Regions from separate parts of the Pseudomonas sp. Irchel s3b6 genome, predicted to be linked through region 3. Evidence: predicted binding sites of a transcription regulator. Region 3 holds the regulator's gene; each other region holds the start of a gene.
The links. Region 3 encodes FliA, which starts transcription of late flagellar genes. Its sites were predicted from a motif close to CTAAAGTTTNNNNNNNNNNNGCCGNTAA; they were not measured.
Positions count from the first base shown of each region.

Region 1: a site for FliA is predicted at 1,407-1,434, ahead of CKW07_RS13330 (methyl-accepting chemotaxis protein). Genes of this name have one in related genera too.
Region 2: a site for FliA is predicted at 2,481-2,508, ahead of CKW07_RS12045 (methyl-accepting chemotaxis protein). Genes of this name have one in related genera too.

Region 1 covers NZ_FYDM01000006.1:232,884-237,341, forward strand. The annotation lists gene CKW07_RS13325 (inorganic phosphate transporter) at 1-1,228, opposite strand, end outside; gene CKW07_RS13330 (methyl-accepting chemotaxis protein) at 1,495-3,120, shown strand; gene CKW07_RS13335 (PepSY domain-containing protein) at 3,217-3,534, opposite strand; gene CKW07_RS13340 (glycerophosphodiester phosphodiesterase) at 3,682-4,458, opposite strand, start outside.
Region 2 covers NZ_FYDM01000005.1:308,763-313,220, forward strand. The annotation lists gene CKW07_RS12030 (glycosyltransferase family 39 protein) at 1-724, shown strand, start outside; gene CKW07_RS12035 (phosphatase PAP2 family protein) at 747-1,580, opposite strand; gene CKW07_RS12040 (histidine phosphatase family protein) at 1,608-2,282, opposite strand; gene CKW07_RS12045 (methyl-accepting chemotaxis protein) at 2,600-4,458, shown strand, end outside.
Region 3 covers NZ_FYDM01000008.1:194,268-198,725, forward strand. The annotation lists gene flhF (flagellar biosynthesis protein FlhF) at 1-990, shown strand, start outside; gene fleN (flagellar synthesis regulator FleN) at 1,104-1,934, shown strand; gene fliA (RNA polymerase sigma factor FliA) at 1,931-2,671, shown strand; gene CKW07_RS15635 (chemotaxis response regulator CheY) at 2,838-3,209, shown strand; gene CKW07_RS15640 (protein phosphatase CheZ) at 3,240-4,028, shown strand; gene CKW07_RS15645 (chemotaxis protein CheA) at 4,105-4,458, shown strand, end outside.

The DNA of each region.
Region 1 (4,458 bases), on a different contig from region 3:
ACAGTTGCAGCTTGCCGGTAGTGTCGGCATCGAAATGGCCGACGTTGTTCTTGTCCATCAGGCGAATGGTTTCGCTGGCCAGGTACATGTCATTGCGCACGTTGCCCATGGCTTCGGCCGGCACCTTGGCCAGCGAGCCGTAGCCCTTCACTTCGTTGCCGATGTGACCGGCCAGCGCGGCAAGGGCCGGGACCAGTTCGGGCGTGGCTTGCTTGCTGCGCACGTAATCGGTGAGTGTCGAACGAGGATCGGCGAGGGCGAGTCGTGGCGCACCCTTGACCAGCGCCTGCTGGGTCACCTCGGCCACGGCGGCGAACTGCAACGCTTGATCGGCGGGCATGGTGCGGTTCAGTGCATAGGCCATCGGCAGGGTGCCGACCAGAATCAGCATGATCAGGCCCATGCCTTTCTGGCCGTCGTTGGAGCCGTGGGCGAAGGACACGCCGGTGCAGGTCAGGATCAGCATCCCGCGGATCCACCATGGCGGCGGGGTGTTGCCGGTCGGAGCCTGGTACAGGGCGCGGTTCTTGACGAAGGCGCGCAGGGCCAGGAGCAACAGCGCGGCGAACCCGAAGCCGACCAGCGGTGACAGCAGCAACGCATAGCCGATTTTGGTGGCCTGGGCCCAATCGACGCCACTGGTGCCATCGCGCCCGTGCATCAGGGCATTGGCAACGCCGACGCCGATGATCGAGCCGATCAGGGTGTGCGAGGAGGATGCCGGCAGGCCCAGCCACCAGGTGCCGAGGTTCCACAGAATCGCCGCAATCAGCAGGGCGAAGATCATCGCGAACCCGGCCGAGGAGCCGGCTTGCAGAATCAGCTCCACCGGTAGCAGGGCGATGATGCCGAAGGCCACGGCGCCGCTGGACAGCAGCACCCCGAGGAAGTTGAAGAAGCCCGACCAGACCACTGCGAATTGTGGCGGCAGCGAGTGGGTGTAGATCACTGTTGCCACGGCGTTGGCGGTGTCATGGAAACCGTTGACGAACTCAAAGCCCAGGGCAATCAGCAGCGCCACGCCCAGCAGCAAGAACGGGGTCCAGGTGGTCATCGTGGTGCCGACACGATTGATGTCATGCATCAGGCTGTAGGCCGTGAACAACAGCCCCATGGCCAGTACGGAAAAGAACACCACGACGGTCAGTACGCTGGGTTTTTTGTCGACGTTGGGGCTGACGCCGCGTGTAGAGGTGGGGGGGGCGGCAGTCGAGAGGGGAGTAGCCATTGCCGGACAATCCTGTGGAGAGGAGGGGTGTTCGTCATGATCGGTGCTAAACATTGCGCAAACGCTGCGGTGGGTCAGTGTTTTGGATGTTTGCAGATCCGTTGATCCGCTCGGTCTCGACAGGGGCGGTGAAGGTAGCGGTTGCCCGCAAACGGTTCTGAGCCACTGGTCGGAGCGGCTCAAGAAATCCACGGCGGCGCCGATGATGCCTAGGCTGGTTTGCGCACCCCGGTGCCCGCCTTATTCCTGTCGTGAGATATCCCTCGATGTTTTTGCACAAGTCCCTGAGAGCTCAAATCCTTGCACTGCTGAGTGGCAGCCTGTTTGCGATGTTGCTGATCGCGCTGGCCAGCTTTCACTTCCTCTCCAGCGGGGTGCAGAATTATCGCAACCTGATCGAAGGCCCGTTGCACACCTCGCAACTGATCGATGAGGCCAACCTGCAGTTCAAGGCGCAGGTACAGGAGTGGAAAAACGTCCTGCTGCGCGGCAAGCAGCCGGCCGACCTGAACAAGTACTGGAAGCAATTCGAGGACCGTCAGGGCGATGTGCAGAACATCCTCGGCGAGTTGACCCGTCAACCGGCAATCGACACGTCGCTCAAGGCCCGAATCGAACGCTTGCGTGAAGAGCATCGGATGCTGGGCATGGCCTATCAAAAAGGGCGTGACGCGTACCTGGCCGCCGGGGGCGATCCGGCTGTGGGTGACAATGCGGTCAAAGGCGTGGACCGCGCGACCAGCGAGCAGATGAGCGAGTTGGTCAATGCGTTGCGCAAGCAGGGTGACGAGCAGTCTAGGCTGATCAGTGCCAGCGCCGATCGCACCGTGCTGGCGGGTATTGTGGTGATGCTGCTCTCGGGGCTGTTGATTGGCCTGCTGAGCTCGTGGCTGGTCAACCGTCAACTGGTGGAGCCGATTCGCCGGCTGATCGGCTACGTTGCCGAATTGAGCCAGGGACGCTTCGCCGAGCGCGTGGCCAGCGATCGTCAGGACGAGTTGGGCCGGTTGGCGGTGGCGGCCAATACCTTGCGCGATTTTTTGGCCGAAACCTTCGGCCGCCTGCAACGCAGCGCCTCGGATCTGGACAGCGCCAGTGGCGAGCTCAATTCCATTGCCACCTTGATGTCCCATGGCACCAGCGAACAGTTCAGCCGCACGGATCAAGTGGCGACGGCGATGAACGAAATGTCGGCCACGGCCCAGGAGGTCGCGCGTCATGCCGCCGATGCGGCGCGGGCGGCCGACGATGCCGACCAGTCGGCCCAGCAGGGCGAAAAGGTGATGCACAATACGATTCATGCGATCACGCAAATGCGCGGGGAAATCGCCAATACAGCGACCGTGATCCGTCGCCTGGAAACCGACAGCGGCCGGATTGGCAAGGTGCTGGAGGTGATTCGCGGTATTGCCGAGCAGACCAATCTGCTGGCGCTCAATGCCGCCATCGAAGCGGCGCGGGCCGGGGAAGCCGGGCGCGGGTTTGCGGTGGTGGCCGATGAAGTGCGCAGCCTGGCCCAGCGCACGGCGGCGTCGATCATCGAGATCAATCAGATCATCCAGAGCGTGCAAATGAGTGCCGTGGATGCGGCGCAGGCGATTGAAAGCGGTCAGTCGCGCAGCGAGGAGAGTGTCGAACAGGTGACTGAGGCCGGTGCCATGCTTGAGCGCATCACCGAATCGGTGGAAGCGATTCGCGACATGAACCGCCAGATCGCCACCGCGGCGGAAGAACAGACCTCGGTGGCCGAGGACATTTCGCGCAACCTGACCGAGATCACCAGTATCGCCAGTACCAACCTGGACAACGTGCAGCGTACGGAAGCGGCGAGCAACAACCTGCGCGACCTGTCGGGTCAGCTCAATGCAGTGACCGCGCGCCTGAGTGCATAGGGGTAGCACGGCGAGACCTTAAGGGTGTCGCGCTTGCTTCGCAGACGCAAAAAAGCCGCACGGCCCTGAGGCGGTGCGGCTGTTGACGTCTATGGATCAAGTGTCCTGTTTGTTGCTCAGTACTGCGCCTGTCTTGGCGTCCAGTTTCACGTCCCACTTCACGTTCTTGGCGTCACGAATTTCGACTTCGTAGACATAGGCGCCCGCGGTGGTGTGATCCAGTTCAGTGTCGACGATGTTCGCCGCGGTGCTGCCCGGGTGCTGAGCCAATGCAGCCTGATTGAGTTTTTCCATGTCCATGATGGTGCCAGCCTTGAGCAGACCCGGGATCAGGTCCGGGCGCACGTCGGCCATGGCGAAACCGGCGGTCAGGGTCAGGGCGGCGGCAGTGAACAGGGTGGTCAACTTCTTCATGGGGGCATTCCTTGGTGAGCTGTTTAAGTGGGGGCAGGTTAACCGGCGCAACTTAATTGATCCTTAATTCCCCCGAGTGGATGTCCAGCAGCCGGATCGTTCCCGCGCGGTACGCGGCAACGATCTTGCACACTAGCAGATGACGACTCAGTAGCCGTTGACCTCAAGCAACTGCGCAACGCTGCCCGTCATCGGGCGCTTGTAGTACTTGAGCAGCTCGCTGGCGCGGTTAGTGAAGATGCCGTCCACACCGGCGTCCATCACCTTCTTGTAATCCACGTCATCGTCGATGGTGTAGACATGCACCAACAGCCCCTTGTCGTGGGTGTACTGGTTCATCCATGGCTTCACCAGGTCCGAATAACTCTGATCGCCGAGTTGGGTCAGGGTGGCCGAAGGGCCGGTGCCGATTGCGCCCTGGGCCTTGGCGTAGTCGACCCATTGTTCGAAGGCGGCGTTGTCCTTGGGTTCCTGCCTGGCGTAGTAGGTGGCTTTGTCCTTGTCGCCAGACTCGGCAAAGCTCAGGTTGGACTTGGCGTCGATACCGCCGGCGCCGACCCACAGCAGCAGGATCTTCGGCACTTGCGGCATTTCTTTGTGCAGCATTTCCAGGCTGCCCTTGTCGAAGGTCTGCAGGACGACTTTGCCTTTGCCCTGGCCAACGCTCAGTTCACTTTTGGCCAGCTTGGAGCCAATCGGGCTCAGCCAGCCACGGTCTTGCAGCTTGTCCTTGAGGTCGCGCTCGATCCCCGGAAACTGCTTCGGCTCTTTGGTCTCGATGTACAGGCCGGGTTTGTGCAACGGGTTGCCCTGGGCAATGTCGATGACTTCGTCCAGGGTCAGGATTTTCAGGCCCGCGTAGTGGGCGCGTGCACGATCCGGGTAGGCGGTGTTGAACCAGCTGCCGGCGTCCAGGGTCTTGAG
Region 2 (4,458 bases), on a different contig from region 3:
GACCAACAGCCTCGGTCGCTTCAATGGCTCGTTCGTCGAGGCCGGGCACTATGAGCCGTTCCATTACTACCTGGCCAAACTGCCGGAAGCGTTCCTGCCATGGAACATCCTGGTCTACCTGGGGCTGTGGCACTTTCGCAAACACCTGGCGAACAACCGCTACCTGTTGTTCTTTACCCTGTGGTTGCTGGCCCAGTTCGTGATGCTGACCCTGGCCTCCAGCAAACGCACCGTGTACCTGATGTCACTGACACCGGCAGCAGCGGTCATCGCGGCGGAATATGCCGCCGTGCTGTATGAGCGCCTGCGCCAACACACGGAGGCGTCAGGCCTGCTCGGGAAGCTGGCGCGTCATCGCCGTGCATGGGCAATCGGCCTGATCAGCCTGATCGTCATGGCGTATCTGTCTGCCGCCCAATGGGCCGCCCCGCGTGCCGACCGCACACTGTCGTTCCTGCCGTTGATCGAGCAGATCCAGGCGATGCAAGCCATGGGGCAGGACGTGGCGCTGTACCAGGCCAACGAACGGACAGCCGGGGCGAGCGTGTTCTACACCCAGGGCTTGCTCAAGAATTTGCAGACCGAGGAGCAACTGTCCACCTTCCTCGCGGCGTCCCCCACTCATGTGGCACTGATCGCCAGCGAGCGTGAGCCCGGCCCGCCCTTGAGGGTGCTGAAGACCATGAGGGTGAGCCGGCAGGTGTACTACTTCGTGGCGCAGTAAAATGAAAAAAATGCCGCCGAACTCAGCCCGACACCTGCACCTCGGTACCACCGACCCGGGCTGTCACCTTCTGCCGCACCGGCACATCCAGCCGCACGCGACCGTAAAATGCCAATGCCGTCAGCAAACAAGTGAGCCAGACAACGATCCCCGCCCAGAAGGTGTGGGACATGTAGTGCCAGCCCTGCAATACCCGCGTGGTGCCAAAGATAAAGCCCAGCAACAGCGCCCCCCACAAGATGGCCTGGGAATAGCGCCACTGGTAACGACGCGCCACGAAATACAGCGCGAGCAGGGTGAAACCACCGGAGGCATGCCCCCCCGGCCAGCAACGGCCGTCGCCCGCCTCCTTGAACAGCTGGAAGTTGTTGAACCACTCCATGTGGGCGATTTTTCCACCGTAGAGCGTGGTTTCAATCGGGCAGTACACGCTGGTGTGCGCCTTGAGGAAGTGAATCACGCCTGTGCATAGGGCGAATGCCAGCACCACGAACCAGAAATCCCGACGATGGTCAGTGGTAAACCGCAGCACCGACGCTACCTTGGTCCGCTCCAGAAAGCCGCCCAGGCGCGGGTGTTTCTGTGTGTTGAAGCGCGGCCAGACAAACGACAGCAACGCCCCGATCAAGGCGACTTCGGCAGTCCAGTCCGGAATCACGCGCGTCCACTTGTGGGTGATTTTTTCAAAGAGTCGAATGTGGTCGATCGGGAACGTCTGGGTCAGCGGATCAAAGAACAGATTGCTGAAGGCAATGTCGATGTGGGTCATGTCGAACATCACAAATACCGCCGCGGCGCAGAGCAGCGGGATACCAAGGCTCACCCAATAGAATCGGTGACGCACAAAAGTCTGCATCGTTCGTCTCGTCTGCACGTTTATCGATTACTGCGAGAACATCGAGCGCCAGTCAGTGGCGTCGAGGAACCCCAGGAGGTGCGCCTTGGCGTTGCCCTTGGCGGTGGATAAAAACAGCGCCGTCCCATAACCGAAGCTTGCGCCCGGCACGTTCAGCTCTTTTTCCAGCTCCGCCATGCACTCACTGTGGGTGACCAGCACCAGGTTACGTCCCGCCACCTTGTGGGCCAGTGCATCCCGTAGCAGGGTGCCCTTGCAGTTGAACAGCCAGTCCTGGCCGCTCGTGACCGAGTTGAACATGTAGCTGGACGTCTGTACCGCACGGGTCACGGGGCTGTTGTAGAGGTCCGTGCGGGACAGCCCCAAGCGCTCGAATTGTGCCCCCAACCCCACCGCCACACCCCGCCCACGGTCGGTGATGCCATCCGGGGCGTTCAGGCAAGTGGCCCTGGAATGATCACAACGTTCAACATGCCGCACCAACACAATCATCTCGCCAGCCGCCCAGTCAGCCTTCAGCCGTGTCAGGTCCGAGGTATTGCCCTGCGCCAGGTCCGTAACCGGTGCCGGCCGCAGCAGGTAAACCGCCGACAGCAGCACACACAGCCCCAGCAACAGCGCGATGACGGTGTTTTTGTAGCGCCTGATCTCCCTCAGCCCATCCGGGAGACTGGCACCCACCGACTCGATTCTTGACCTCACGACCCAACCGCCCCTGTGGCATTGCCTGCCAGATGAATGCATGTGTCGGCCTGATGCCGACGATGGCAGGACAATAGCGATGGGCAAGTCGGAGGCAGGTGAAATGAATGTAAAAAAAACCTGAGCACTGAGATTTTTCATCAGTGCCCGCTGACTGTTGGCAATCTGCTCATCTGCAATTTCTCGTAACGAAAACAGGTTCAGCTATCTCGCTGACTGCCGATACAGGACTTCTATACCCCTTGCTGGCTCCCAAAAAAAATAATCTTCCAGCCAACTGACGATCAAGAAGCGCAACGTTCCTGGAGGAATTTTCGATGAATAGCTGGTTTGCCAATATCAGCGTCAACCTGAAGCTGGGCCTGGGTTTCGGCCTGGTGCTGGCCCTTACCTGCATCCTTGCCCTGACCGGCTGGACCAGCCTGGGCGGGCTGATCGACCGCAGCAACTGGATGAGCGACATCACCCAGCTCAACGCGAGCCTGACCAAACTGCGCATTACCCGTTTGCAATACATGCTGGCCAACGGCGACGAGACCGTGGCGCAGACCGTGCAAACCTCCCTCGATGGCTTCAAGGCCCAGCAGCAGTCCCTGCTGTCGAGCTTCAAGAGCCCGGAAAACCTCAAGCTGCTCAGGGAACAAAGCGCCGTCATCGACGCCTACCAGCAATCCCTGAACAAGATGCGCAACGCCTACCGCACCGCCAACGCGGCGCGTCAGGCCATGGCTGAGAACGCCGAAAGCGCCAACACCCTGATCAACGACATCAATACCCGCGTGCGGCAGATGCCACTGAGCGATGAGCGCTTCGAACAGTTCCAGGTCATCACCGAGGCCAAGGAGCAGTTCTTGCTCGCCCGTTACGAAGTACGGGGCTACACCGCCGACAGCAACCCGGCCACCGAGCAAAAGGCCGCGGTACAACTGGACGCGGCCATTGCCAGCCTCAAGGCACTGAACAGCCACTTCGCCGACACTCAGCCAGACGCCTTGCGCCAGCTCGAACGCGTACTGACCAACTACCGCAGTGCGTTACAGGCCTATAAGGCTGCCAACAGTGAGGCCGTCCAGGCCCGTCAGGAAATGACCGTCCAGGGCAGCGACATCGTCAGCCGCAGCGACGCGCTGTATCAGATCCAGCTGGATCGCCGCGACACCGAAAGCGCCCGCGCACGTACCCTGCAATTGATCAGCACCCTGCTGGCGTTGCTGGTGGGTGTGCTGGCGGCCGTGGTCATCACCCGGCAGATCACCCGTCCGCTACGCGAAACCCTGGCGGTGGTCGAGCGCATCGCCAGCGGCGACCTGACCCAGGACGTGCGCGTGACTCGTCGCGACGAACTCGGTGTGCTGCAACAAGGCATCGCCCGCATGGGGGTGACCCTGCGCGACCTGATCAGCGGCATTCGCGATGGCGTGACCCAGATCGCCAGCGCCGCTGAAGAACTGTCCGCCGTCACCGAAGAAACCAGCGCCGGGGTCAACAGCCAGAAAGTGGAAACCGATCAGGTGGCCACCGCGATGCACGAAATGACCGCCACCGTGCAGGAAGTCGCGCGCAACGCCGAGCAAGCCTCGCAAGCGGCCGCCGCGGCAGACAGTGAAGCCCGTGACGGCGACAAGGTGGTCAACGAAGCGATCACCCAGATCGAACGCCTGGCCAGCGAGGTGGTGCGTTCCACCGAAGCCATGACCGTGCTGCAACAGGAAAGCGACAAGATCGGCAGCGTCATGGACGTGATCAAGGCGGTGGCCGAGCAGACCAACCTGCTGGCGCTCAACGCCGCCATTGAAGCGGCGCGCGCCGGTGAAGCCGGTCGTGGCTTTGCCGTGGTGGCTGACGAAGTCCGTGGCCTGGCCCAGCGCACGCAGAAGTCCACAGAGGAGATCGAAGGCCTGGTTGCCGCGCTGCAGAACGGGACCCAGCAAGTGGCGACCGTGATGAACAACAGCCGCAGTCTGACCGACAGCAGCGTCGCGCTGACCCGCAAGGCCGGCGCGTCACTGGAGAACATCACCCGCACGGTGTCGAACATTCAGTCGATGAACCAGCAGATCGCCGCCGCAGCCGAGCAGCAAAGTGCGGTGGCCGAAGAGATCAGCCGCAGCATCATCAACGTGCGCGACGTCTCCGAACAGACCGCCGCCGCCAGCGATGAAACCGCGGCGTCCAG
Region 3 (4,458 bases):
GAGCCGCCACGCCCTGCGCCAGCACCGGTGGCAGCGGCCACTGTCGACGTGCGGGCCTACGATTCGATGCGTTCGGAACTCAATGGCTTGCGCGAGCTTCTGGAAGTGCAGCTGGGTTCGCTGGCCTGGAATCAACTGCAAGGCAGCCGCCCGCAACAGGCCAACCTGTGGCGTCGTCTGCAGCGCATCGGCCTGTCCGGCCCGCTGTCGCGCGACCTGCTGGCGTTGACCACGGACATTGAAGAGCCTCGTCAGGCCTGGCGCATGCTGTTGGCGCATCTGGCGAGGATGATCGTGACCCCCGAGATCGAACCACTGGAAGAGGGCGGTGTGATTGCCATGGTCGGCCCTGCCGGCATGGGCAAGACCACCACCCTGGCCAAGTTGGCCGCGCGTTACGTGCTCAAGTACGGCGCGCAGAGCATTGCGCTGGTGAGCATGGACAGCTACCGCATTGGCGCCCAGGAGCAACTCAAGACCCTGGGGCGGATCCTCAATGTCTCGGTCACCCATGTCGACCCGGGGCAGTCCTTGGCTCAGGCCCTGGATCCACTGTTGCGCAAGCGCGTGGTGCTGATCGACACCGCCGGCCTGCAAGCCAGTGATCCGGCGTTGCGCATGCAGCTGGAAAGCCTGGCCGGTCGCGGGATCAAGTCGAAGAATTATCTGGTCCTGGCCACCACCAGCCAGAAGCAGGTGCTGACCGCCGCGTACCACAGTTACAAGCGTTGTGGCCTGGCGGGCTGCATCCTGACTAAACTGGATGAAACGGCGAGCCTGGGCGAAGTGTTGAGCCTGGCGATCAGTCACGAATTACCGGTGGCCTATCTGACCGATGGGCCGCGGATCCCGGATGATCTGCATTTGCCGCGCCGCCATCAGTTGGTCAGTCGCGCCGTGAGTGTGCAGATGCAGGAAGAACCCAGCGAAGAAGCCATGGCTGATATGTTCGCTGATATCTACCACAGTCCGACCAAGCGGGTTGGCTGAGGTAACAATGACTAGATTTGTATCTACATCGATGGCCTGCCATGCATTGTTCAGTATTGAACGCGCAGCCAGTCATGTAGCCCGCGTCTAAGACGACAAGGTATAGAAAGCACATGGGCAGCATGCATCCCGTACAGGTGATCGCGGTGACCGGCGGCAAGGGTGGCGTCGGTAAGACTAACGTGTCAGTGAACTTGTCCCTGGCTCTGGCAGAGCTCGGCAGGCGAGTGATGTTGCTGGACGCCGACCTGGGGTTGGCGAACGTCGACGTGTTGCTGGGGCTCACCCCCAAGCGCACGCTGGCCGACGTGATCGAGGGCCGTTGCGAACTGCGCGATGTGTTGCTGCAGGGGCCGGGCGGCATTCGTATCGTGCCGGCCGCCTCGGGCACCCAGAGCATGGTGCATCTGAGCCCGGCCCAGCACGCCGGTCTGATCCAGGCGTTCAGCGACATCGGTGACAACCTCGATGTGCTGGTGATCGACACCGCTGCCGGTATCGGCGAGTCGGTGGTCAGCTTTGTGCGCGCCGCCCAGGAAGTGCTGCTGGTGGTGTGCGACGAGCCGACCTCCATCACCGATGCCTACGCACTGATCAAACTGCTTAATCGCGACTACGGCATGAACCGTTTCCGCGTGCTGGCCAATATGGCGCAGAGCCCGCAGGAAGGGCGCAACCTGTTCGCCAAGTTGACCAAGGTCACGGATCGCTTCCTGGATGTCGCCTTACAATATGTCGGCGCGGTGCCTTACGACGAAAGCGTGCGCAAGGCCGTGCAGAAACAGCGCGCCGTGTACGAAGCCTTCCCCCGCTCCAAGTGCGCATTGGCCTTCAGGGCCATCGCGCAGAAAGTCGATACCTGGCCGTTGCCCGCCAATCCGCGCGGGCATCTGGAGTTTTTCGTCGAGCGCCTGGTGCAACAAACGGCGGGTCCGGTGTTATGACAGCCAGCGGTTACAACCTGTACAAGAAGTCGGCGCGTGACGCGCAGTACGAGCTGATCGAGCGTTACGCGCCACTGGTAAAACGTATTGCCTATCACCTGCTGGCGCGTCTGCCGGCCAGCGTGCAGGTGGAAGACCTGATCCAGGCGGGGATGATCGGGTTGCTTGAAGTGTCGACCAAATACGACGCGAGCAAAGGTGCAAGTTTCGAGACCTATGCCGGGATTCGTATCCGCGGCGCGATGCTCGATGAAGTGCGCAAGGGGGACTGGGCGCCACGTTCGGTCCACCGTAATACCCGGATGGTCAGTGACGCGATTCGCTCAATTGAAGCTAAAACCGGACGTGACGCTAAAGATCACGAGGTTGCGGCCGAACTCCAATTGAGTCTCGATGATTATTACGGGATTTTGAATGACACCTTGGGCAGCCGCCTGTTCAGTTTCGACGACCTGCTGCAGGACGGCGAACACGAAGGGCTGCACGAGGATGGCGCGAGTGCTCATCTTGAGCCGTCGCGTGACCTGGAAGATGAACGCTTCCAGGCCGCGCTGGCGGACGCGATTGCCAATTTGCCGGAGCGTGAGCGACTGGTGTTGGCGCTGTACTACGACGAAGAGCTGAACCTCAAGGAAATCGGTGAGGTCCTGGGGGTCAGCGAATCGCGGGTCAGCCAGTTACACAGCCAGTGCGCGGCCCGTTTGCGGGGGCGTTTGGGAGAGTGGCGAGCGCGTTGACAGCAGTGTGGGGACACTGCGAACGAGACCGGTGTGGCGTGCAGCCGCACAGGCTTCAATCCGTTGTGCTCCAGACAGTCGTTGAGTGTTACGCCTGATTGATTGAATGGCGTGTCCAGGTGCTGGGCGCGTTTAAGACTGCTTGGAGGTCGAATTGGACAAGAACATGAAAATCCTCATCGTTGATGACTTCTCAACGATGCGGCGGATCATTAAAAACCTGTTGCGTGACCTCGGGTTCACCAACACGGTCGAGGCAGACGACGGCACAACGGCCATCCCTGTGCTCAACAGCGGCAGCATCGACTTTCTGGTAACGGACTGGAACATGCCTGGCATGACCGGCATCGATTTGCTGCGCCACGTGCGCGCCGACGAAAAACTCAAGCACCTGCCGGTGTTGATGGTGACCGCTGAAGCCAAGCGCGAGCAGATCATCGAAGCGGCTCAGGCCGGCGTCAACGGCTACGTGGTCAAGCCGTTCACGGCCCTGGCGTTGAAAGAGAAGATCGAGAAAATCTTCGAACGCATCGGTTGATAGGTGGTGCCACTGCGCCACGGGGGAGCTATGGAGCATAGAGAGATTTCACAGGGCGATTTTGAATCGACCCTGAAAAAACACGCGGTCGAATTGGTCGACAGCCTTGAAAAGGGCAAGTTCGGCGACGCCGTGCAACTGATCCATGAGCTCAACCAGACCCGTGACCGCGGCCTGTACCAGGAAGTCGGCAAGCTGACCCGTGAGCTGCATAGCGCGATCGTCAATTTTCAGATCGACCCGCACATGCCGCAGGCCGAGGAAGTGTCGCAGATCACGGATGCCACCGAGCGCCTGTCCTATGTGGTCAAGCTGACCGAGGCCGCTGCCAACCGCACCATGGATCTGGTCGAGAGCAGCACACCGCTGGTCAATGCCCTCGGCACCGATGCCCAGGCCTTGAGCGCGGACTGGGGGCGCTTCATGCGTCGCGAAATCGGGGCCGAAGAGTTCCGCGAACTGGCCCGGCGCGTCGACGGTTTCCTGACGCGCAGCGCCGAGCAGACCCAGGTCGTATCAGGCCACCTCAATGACATTCTGCTGGCCCAGGATTACCAGGACCTCACCGGTCAGGTGATCAAGCGTGTGACGCAACTGGTCACGGAAGTCGAAAGCAATCTGCTCAAGCTCGTGCTGATGGCCAGTCAGGTCGACCGCTTTGCGGGCATCGAACATGACCGCGAATCGATCCTGGCTGAAAAAGATCCGAAAAAACATCTGGCTAAGGGTGAAGGTCCGCAGATTCATGCCGATAAACGTGATGACGTGATGTCCGGTCAGGACGATGTGGACGATTTGCTTTCCAGTCTTGGTTTTTAGGTCACAGGTCGTGGAGACGGTGAATGCCGGTCCGGCATTGACCGTCATCAGGACTTACCATTAGGAGCACCCATTAATGAGCTTCGGCGCCGATGAAGAGATCCTTCAGGATTTCCTGGTTGAGGCCGGCGAGATTCTAGAGCAACTGTCCGAGCAACTGGTCGAGCTGGAAAGCCGACCGGATGATGCGGATTTGCTCAATGCAATTTTTCGCGGTTTTCACACTGTAAAAGGGGGCGCCGGCTTCCTCCAGCTCAACGAGCTGGTGGAATGCTGTCACATCGCCGAGAACGTGTTCGACATCCTGCGCAAGGGTGAGCGTCGCGTCGACTCAGAGCTGATGGACGTGGTTCTCGAAGCGCTGGACGCCGTCAATGGCATGTTCGGCGAAGTCCGTGAGCGGGCGCCGATCACGGCGGCCACCCCGCAA